One region of the Shewanella oneidensis MR-1 genome, then DNA from elsewhere that is predicted to be linked to it. Evidence: predicted binding sites of a transcription regulator. Region 1 holds the regulator's gene; the other holds the start of a gene.
What was found. The regulator LexA, encoded in region 1, represses DNA repair genes until DNA is damaged. The targets are predictions, from matches to a motif close to TACTGTATNNNNATACAGTA.
Positions count from the first base shown of each region.

Region 1 (3,429 bases):
CGATGCGGCCAACGGTGGGGCGAATAGCACCACGAGTAAACAATACAACCATTGCTTCACAAGACTTCTCCTCTGCCAATTGCGAAAAGCAACTACAAAGAAGAGCAACACAGTAAGTCTCAACTCTATGCAAACTCTTCAGTTCCCAAAAAAGTGTTTCTGACTTCAACGTGCGTTGGCGGCTTACTTATGATCAAGTATTGTTACTGCTGGTATTAGCCACACTGGCACATACTGCTGAATAAACCCATTCTTCTCAATTTGTGTGGGCGAGTGATATTCGATAAAAACTCGATATCTATGCCTAAACTGGCGATATATTATTCACGCCTTAATCAACCATACTTGCTGTTTAAAAATTGATCAAGATCACTTCTTTTTCTAATTGTCTGAAAAATTGCCAAAAAAAAGCCTCACATTCATTGGTGAGGCGGCTTTCAAGGCTAAATACGGAGTACAAAATTTTAATGAACAGAGCTGAAAAAAGCGGGTTGAGTAAATTTGGTGGATGGCGCGAGATTGTCATTTGAGGGCAAGTCATTTGTTGCACCTTCAAGCACTATTCCCATTGCACGGGCGCTCTTTGCCACAATTTGTAAACGACGATTATCGCGGGCATCGAGGGCATGGGTCCAAGTTATCACAGCACTAGAAGTACCGCTGATTAAGGCTTTTTCCATTGCCCACAGGGTTTCGACTTCATCTTTTGCGTGCACCAGTAACACTCGATCCATACGAACGCCTGCGTTTGCCAATAGCTGCTTGTAGCCAATACTGGGTGGATTAATTAACACGATCCATCTTCCCTGTTGGCTCAGTTGGGCCAGTTGTTTGCTCAGTTGTGTCAGTTCTTGGCGGCCTTGGCTCTGGGTTGGCATAGTGACAATTGGCGTATGCTGCCAATCACTATCTGCGTCCCGAACAGTATCGAGCCATAAACCGGGGTGACGCGGGGCATTACCTAATAGTTTGTTCATAGCCAATCTCCGTTGCGGATCACCCCTACGGCGAGCCCTTCAATTGTTAAACTTTGGAAACTCAAATCGACTTTAATGGGTGAGTAGTCTTCATTTTCGGCATGTAGATAGACTACATTACCTTTTTTTTCAAAGCGTTTGACGGTTACATCATCGTCAACGCGAGCAACGACGACTTGTCCATTGCGAGCTTGTTGTACTTTATGAACGGCGAGCAGATCACCTTCGAGGATGCCGATATTTTTCATACTGTCACCCTTAACGCGCAGTAAGAAATTGGCTGTCGGGTGGAACATACTAGGATCGATTTGGTAATACTGTTCTACGTGCTCTTGAGCGAGAATGGGTTCGCCCGCAGCTACTTGACCGATGAGTGGAAGACCCGTTTCACTGTTATCTTCTTCCTCAACAGGGAGACGGATCCCGCGGGATGTGCCGGGCATGATCTCGATACAGCCTTTTTTTGCCAGTGCCTTAAGGTGTTCTTCAGCGGCATTTGCACTTTTAAAACCCAGGCGGGTGGCTATTTCGGCCCGAGTGGGTGGCATGCCTGTTTCGGCAATATTACGTTTAATCAGCTCTAAAATTTCAGCTTGGCGTGGCGTCAAGGGTCTCATGGTCTTTCCTGTTTTTCTATACAGTTACTGTTAGTATATACAGTATTATTCATAGTGCAAGTATTAACCACTTTTTAACGGGATTGGAGAGTATTAGCGAATATTCCCTAGAATCTGGTATTCTATTGGGCTAATGAACGTACTTACATTGCATAAGAATAATGCCTAAACAAGACTCTCTTTGGTTGAAATCATTACGCTGGATCCAAAAATACTTAGTGCACACCATTGTTGTGCCGCAGGATCCCTTTGCTGATCTGAATCTGGATGCCTCCAGACCACTCGCCTATGTAATGAAAACAGAATCCCTCAGTGATATTGCGGCTTTAAGCGAGATCACCGCTAAGCTTGGTTTGCCAAGCCCCTACGAGCCTTTAGTGGTTAATGGTGTAGTGGCGCCTCGCGTGGTGTGCCTTGAAGGGCGTAAACCGTTATTTGGTGATCGTGCGAGTAACGAGCCTTTCCTCGAATGTTTTATGCGCCTGTTGGCGGTGCATAAAGAGAAGCCTGAGTTAGATATTCAACTGGTACCTGTCAGTCTGTATTGGGGTCGTACTCCAGGTAAAGAAGATGACACAATGAAGGCCGCGGTGCTGGAGCGCGAAAATCCTACTTGGTTACGTAAATGTTTGATGATTCTATTTTTAGGTCGTCATAATTTTGTGCAGTTTTCCAATGCTGTGTCACTGCGCTATATGGCCGATGAGCATGGTACCGATATGGGGATTGCCCATAAATTGGCTCGAGTGGCTAGGGTGCATTTTCGCCGTCAACGCAAGGTGATGACGGGTCCTGTGTTGCCCAATCGTCAGGCGTTATTTGATTCTCTGCTTAAATCCGAATCCTTACGTAAGGCGATTCAAGAAGAAGCGGCCAGTAAGAAGATTTCTGAAACGCAAGCGCGTGAAACCGCCATTGAATATCTTGATGAAATCGCTGCAAATTATTCAGATAGCCTAGTGCGTATTGCCGAGCGTTTTTTAACCTGGTTATGGAACAAGTTATACAGCGGTATCAATATCAAAGGTGCCGAGCAAATTCGACAATTACACCACGATGGCCATGAGATTGTGTATGTGCCATGTCATCGCAGCCATATGGATTACCTGCTGTTATCCTACATTTTGTATTACCAAGGTATGGTGCCGCCACATATTGCTGCGGGCATTAACTTAAACTTCTGGCCTGCGGGACCGTTATTCCGCCGTGGCGGTGCTTTCTTTATCCGCCGTAGTTTTAACGGCAATAAACTTTATACCGCAGTATTTCGCGAATACCTCGATCAGCTGTTTGCTAAGGGATATTCGGTGGAATATTTCTCCGAAGGGGGCCGTTCTCGTACGGGCCGTTTGCTGGCACCAAAAACGGGCATGATTGCGATGACAATAAACAGCGTGCTGCGAGGCATTGAACGCCCCGTCACCTTAGTACCTGTGTATTTAGGTTACGATCACGTGATGGAAGTGGCGACCTATCATAAAGAGCTGAGCGGTAAGAAAAAGCAGAAAGAATCTGTATGGCAAGTCTTTGGTGCTATTCGTAAATTAGGTAATTTTGGCCAAGGTTATGTCAACTTTGGTGAGCCGATTACATTGCAGAACTTCTTGAATGAAACCGCGCCAAACTGGCGCAGTGAAGTGGCTGATGATCCAGAGCAAAAACCGACATGGTTAACCCCTGCGGTTAACGTATTGGCTAATCGGGTGATGACGCGCATTAATGATGCCGCCGCGGCTAGCTCTATCACGTTAACCAGTTTAGTGTTGCTGGCGTCTGAGCAAAATGCGTTGGAGCGTTGTTTGTTAGAGCGCCAATTAGATTTATATCTTACCTTG
Region 1 covers NC_004347.2:4,797,354-4,800,782, reverse strand. Annotated here, with positions in the region: gene coxB (cytochrome c oxidase subunit II) at 1-60, opposite strand, end outside; gene SO_RS21390 (cell division inhibitor SulA) at 465-977, opposite strand; gene lexA (transcriptional repressor LexA) at 974-1,594, opposite strand; gene plsB (glycerol-3-phosphate 1-O-acyltransferase PlsB) at 1,756-3,429, shown strand, end outside.

Region 2 (3,429 bases), 1.3 Mb from region 1:
TTTCCCTGGATTTTCAGACAAATTTCCTCCTGGATCGCTTGCGAATCAAATTGATAGCCAATTTAAAGATACTTCGGGTTTTTCTGCATTAATGCAACAAATGCAGCGCGAGCCTCAGGGTTTTACCGAAGTCACCTTTAATGGCGTATCACAGCGAGTGACCTTTGTGACCGTAGGCGGGGATTATCCTACACAAAAGTGGCATTTAGCATTTATGTTGCCCCATGAGGTGATTGAGGCGCCAGTGACCAAAGCCTTTTGGAATGCCTGTTTTGTAGCCTTAGGGATTATGTTGTTAGTTGGCATCACAGTATGGCTGATGTTATTACCCTTTAGACGCCAGCTAGGCAAATTACTCGATGCCATGGAAGATATTGCCGAGGGTGATAGCGATTTATCACAACGTATTTTGATGGAGCGGGAAGATGAATTAGGTAAACTAGGTGATGCATTTAACCGCTTTGCTGAAAAGGTTCAGCAAATGTTATTGCATACTCGCAGCTTGACTCAAGAGGTGGGAACTGGGGTGCTTGATGCTCGGCAAGTGTGTGATTTAGCCGTGTCTTCTGTGTCATCGCAAAAACAACAAATTGATTCTGTGGCCACAGCAGCAACGCAAATGGCACTGACCAGCCAAGAAATGGCGATAAGTGCGCAGCGAGCGAATGAGTTTGCTGAAAAAGCACAAACCCAAGCCTACGGCGGTACGCAAATTGTTTCTCGGGCGACCGAAGGAATGAAGGCCTTGTCAGTGCAAGTCATTGAAGCCGCTAAAGTGATTAAGCATCTCCGTAGCAGCTCAGAACAAATTGGCGAGGTATTAAGTGTTATCCGTAACATTGCAGAGTAAACCAATTTGTTAGCGCTCAATGCGGCAATTGAAGCCGCCCGTGCGGGCGAACAAGGCCGTGGTTTTGCTGTCGTTGCTGATGAGGTGCGTACGCTGGCTTCGCGTACCCAAGATTCAACTGCCAATATTCAACGCATTATCCAAACACTGCAACAAAGTGCGCTTCAGGCTGAGCAGGTGATGGAATCAGGGGTTGAGCAGGCGAGAGTGGGGCAAGATTTGACCACTCAAGTCGAGCAAGCTCTAAGCGATATCGCCATAGCTATTACATCTATCCAGCAGCAAACCGTTGAAATTACTGTGGCGATTGGTCAGCAGGCGGTCGTTGCCGATGAAGTCGCGCAAAACGTGGTGAGAGTGCGTGGTTTATCCGAACAATCGCTATTATCAAGCCAAGATCTCTCCCAAAGTCTGCAAGGATTTGAGCAAGCAACTCGAGAACTGACACGTAATATTGGGCAATTTAAAATTTAAACTCTGTTGTTTTTAAAACCAAAGGAGCCTTAGCACTCCTTTGGTTTTTTTGGGGATTTCATGCTTGGATAAGGACGGGTAGGCCGATAGGTGAGCTCCGCGGCCGCGTAAATATGTCGCAGATACTTGATAACTGTTTTTATATACAGTATTTTGAGTGTTGGAGGTACCTTAAGTGCGGAAAATCATTCATGTCGATATGGATTGCTACTTTGCTGCGGTTGAAATGCGGGATTTTCCCGAATACCGTGGTAAACCGCTGGCCGTTGGTGGTAGTCGTGAGCGGAGAGGTGTTATCAGCACCTGTAATTATGAGGCGCGCCGATTTGGCGTACGCTCTGCTATGGCGACAGCTTATGCGCAGAAGTTGTGTCCTGATTTAATTCTTGTTCCCGGTCGAATGCAGGTCTACAAAGACGTTTCATCGCAAATTCGTGCCATCTTTTCCCGCTATACAGAACTGATAGAGCCTCTGTCTTTAGACGAAGCCTATTTAGATGTCAGCGACTGTAAGCTGCATAAAGGCTCTGCAACTTTAATTGCCGAAGCCATTCGCCGCGATATTTTGGCCGAAACTGGGCTTACGGCATCGGCTGGTGTTGCGCCTGTAAAATTCCTCGCTAAGGTGGCCTCGGACTTAAATAAGCCCAATGGTCAGTATGTGATTCCGCCCGATAAGGTTCCTGAGTTTATTAGAACCTTATCCCTACGCCAGATCCCTGGTGTGGGGAAAGTCACTGCGGAAAAACTGTCCTCTTTAGGTTTAAATACCTGTGGTGATGTACAAACTTATCCAAAACAAGAGCTTATTACTCGCTTTGGAAAATTTGGCGCTGTATTAATTGAAAGGGCCCAGGGGATTGATGATCGAGGCTTGTCTGTAAGTCGCGAACGTAAATCTGTCGGCGTTGAGACCACACTAGCACAGGATATTTACACCCTTGAGCAATGCCAGCAAGTGATGCCGGGGTTAATTCAAGAGTTATCAACCCGTTTAAGCCGTAGCGCCAAGGATCGACAAATCCATAAGCAGGTGGTGAAGCTTAAATTCAGTGACTTTAAACAAACGACCATTGAACATCGCAGTAATGATGTGTCTGTGATGATGTTTTATGAATTATTGGCGCAGGCAATTGCAAGGCAGGATGGGAGGGGAATCCGGCTACTCGGCGTAGCTGTTGGGCTTAGTGATAAATCACTGATTAGCGAGGTTGATCCATTGCAAACCCAACTGGTGTTATCTATTTAACGCATTATTAAAACAACGCTTAAATCTTAATCTGCTTTGGCTAATGTAATAAAAAACCGCGCTAATAAGCGCGGTTTGCTGAGGTTTACACTGAGTTAGGCTTTAACGGGAATGCGTTCTAGCACGGCTACGAGTAGATCCCAATACTGACCAACGGTGGTGATATTGACCATTTCATCAGGACCATGTGGATAGCGGATGGTTGGGCCGATGGAGACCATATCCATTTCGGGATAAGGCTTTTTAAACAGTCCACATTCAAGGCCTGCATGGATCACCATGATCACTGGCTCTTTATGGTAGATAGACTCGTAGGTTTCACGCACAATCGCCATTACAGGCGAAGTGTTATCCGGCTTCCAACCAGGGTAAGCACCGCTAAATTCAACGTCAGCACCTGCTAAGTTGGTTAACGCATTTAGCATACCTTCAACTTGGCTGCGGCCAGAATCGATCAATGAGCGAATCAAGCACAGAATGCCAACTTCTTCATCGTTAGTGCTGATCACGCCAACGTTGAGTGAGGTTTCGGTCACGCCAGTCACTTCATCGCTCATGCGCATCACGCCGTTAGGGCAAACATGCAGTAAATCGATAAGCGTGTTTTGGCTGTTTTCGCTCATCACGCGTTTGGGCGTGGCAATGTTGCTTAACACTAAACGTAAATCTGGGTCGGCAATAGCGAGTTCGGCACGCATTAACGCTTCAAAGGCATGCACTTTTTCCTTGAGCGCATCGATATTTTCAGCGGGTAACATAAAGCTGATATTGGCTTCACGTGGGATGGCGTTGCGCAGTGAACCACCGGTAAATTGAGTTAATTCCAGCGCTAACTCATCGGCATTTTCAAACAGGA
Region 2 covers NC_004347.2:1,155,659-1,159,087, forward strand. Annotated here, with positions in the region: partial or broken gene SO_RS05155 (methyl-accepting chemotaxis protein) at 1-1,324, shown strand, start outside; gene dinB (DNA polymerase IV) at 1,500-2,573, shown strand; gene SO_RS05165 (aminoacyl-histidine dipeptidase) at 2,669-3,429, opposite strand, start outside.
Region 2: a site for LexA is predicted at 1,456-1,475, ahead of dinB (DNA polymerase IV). Genes of this name have one in related genera too.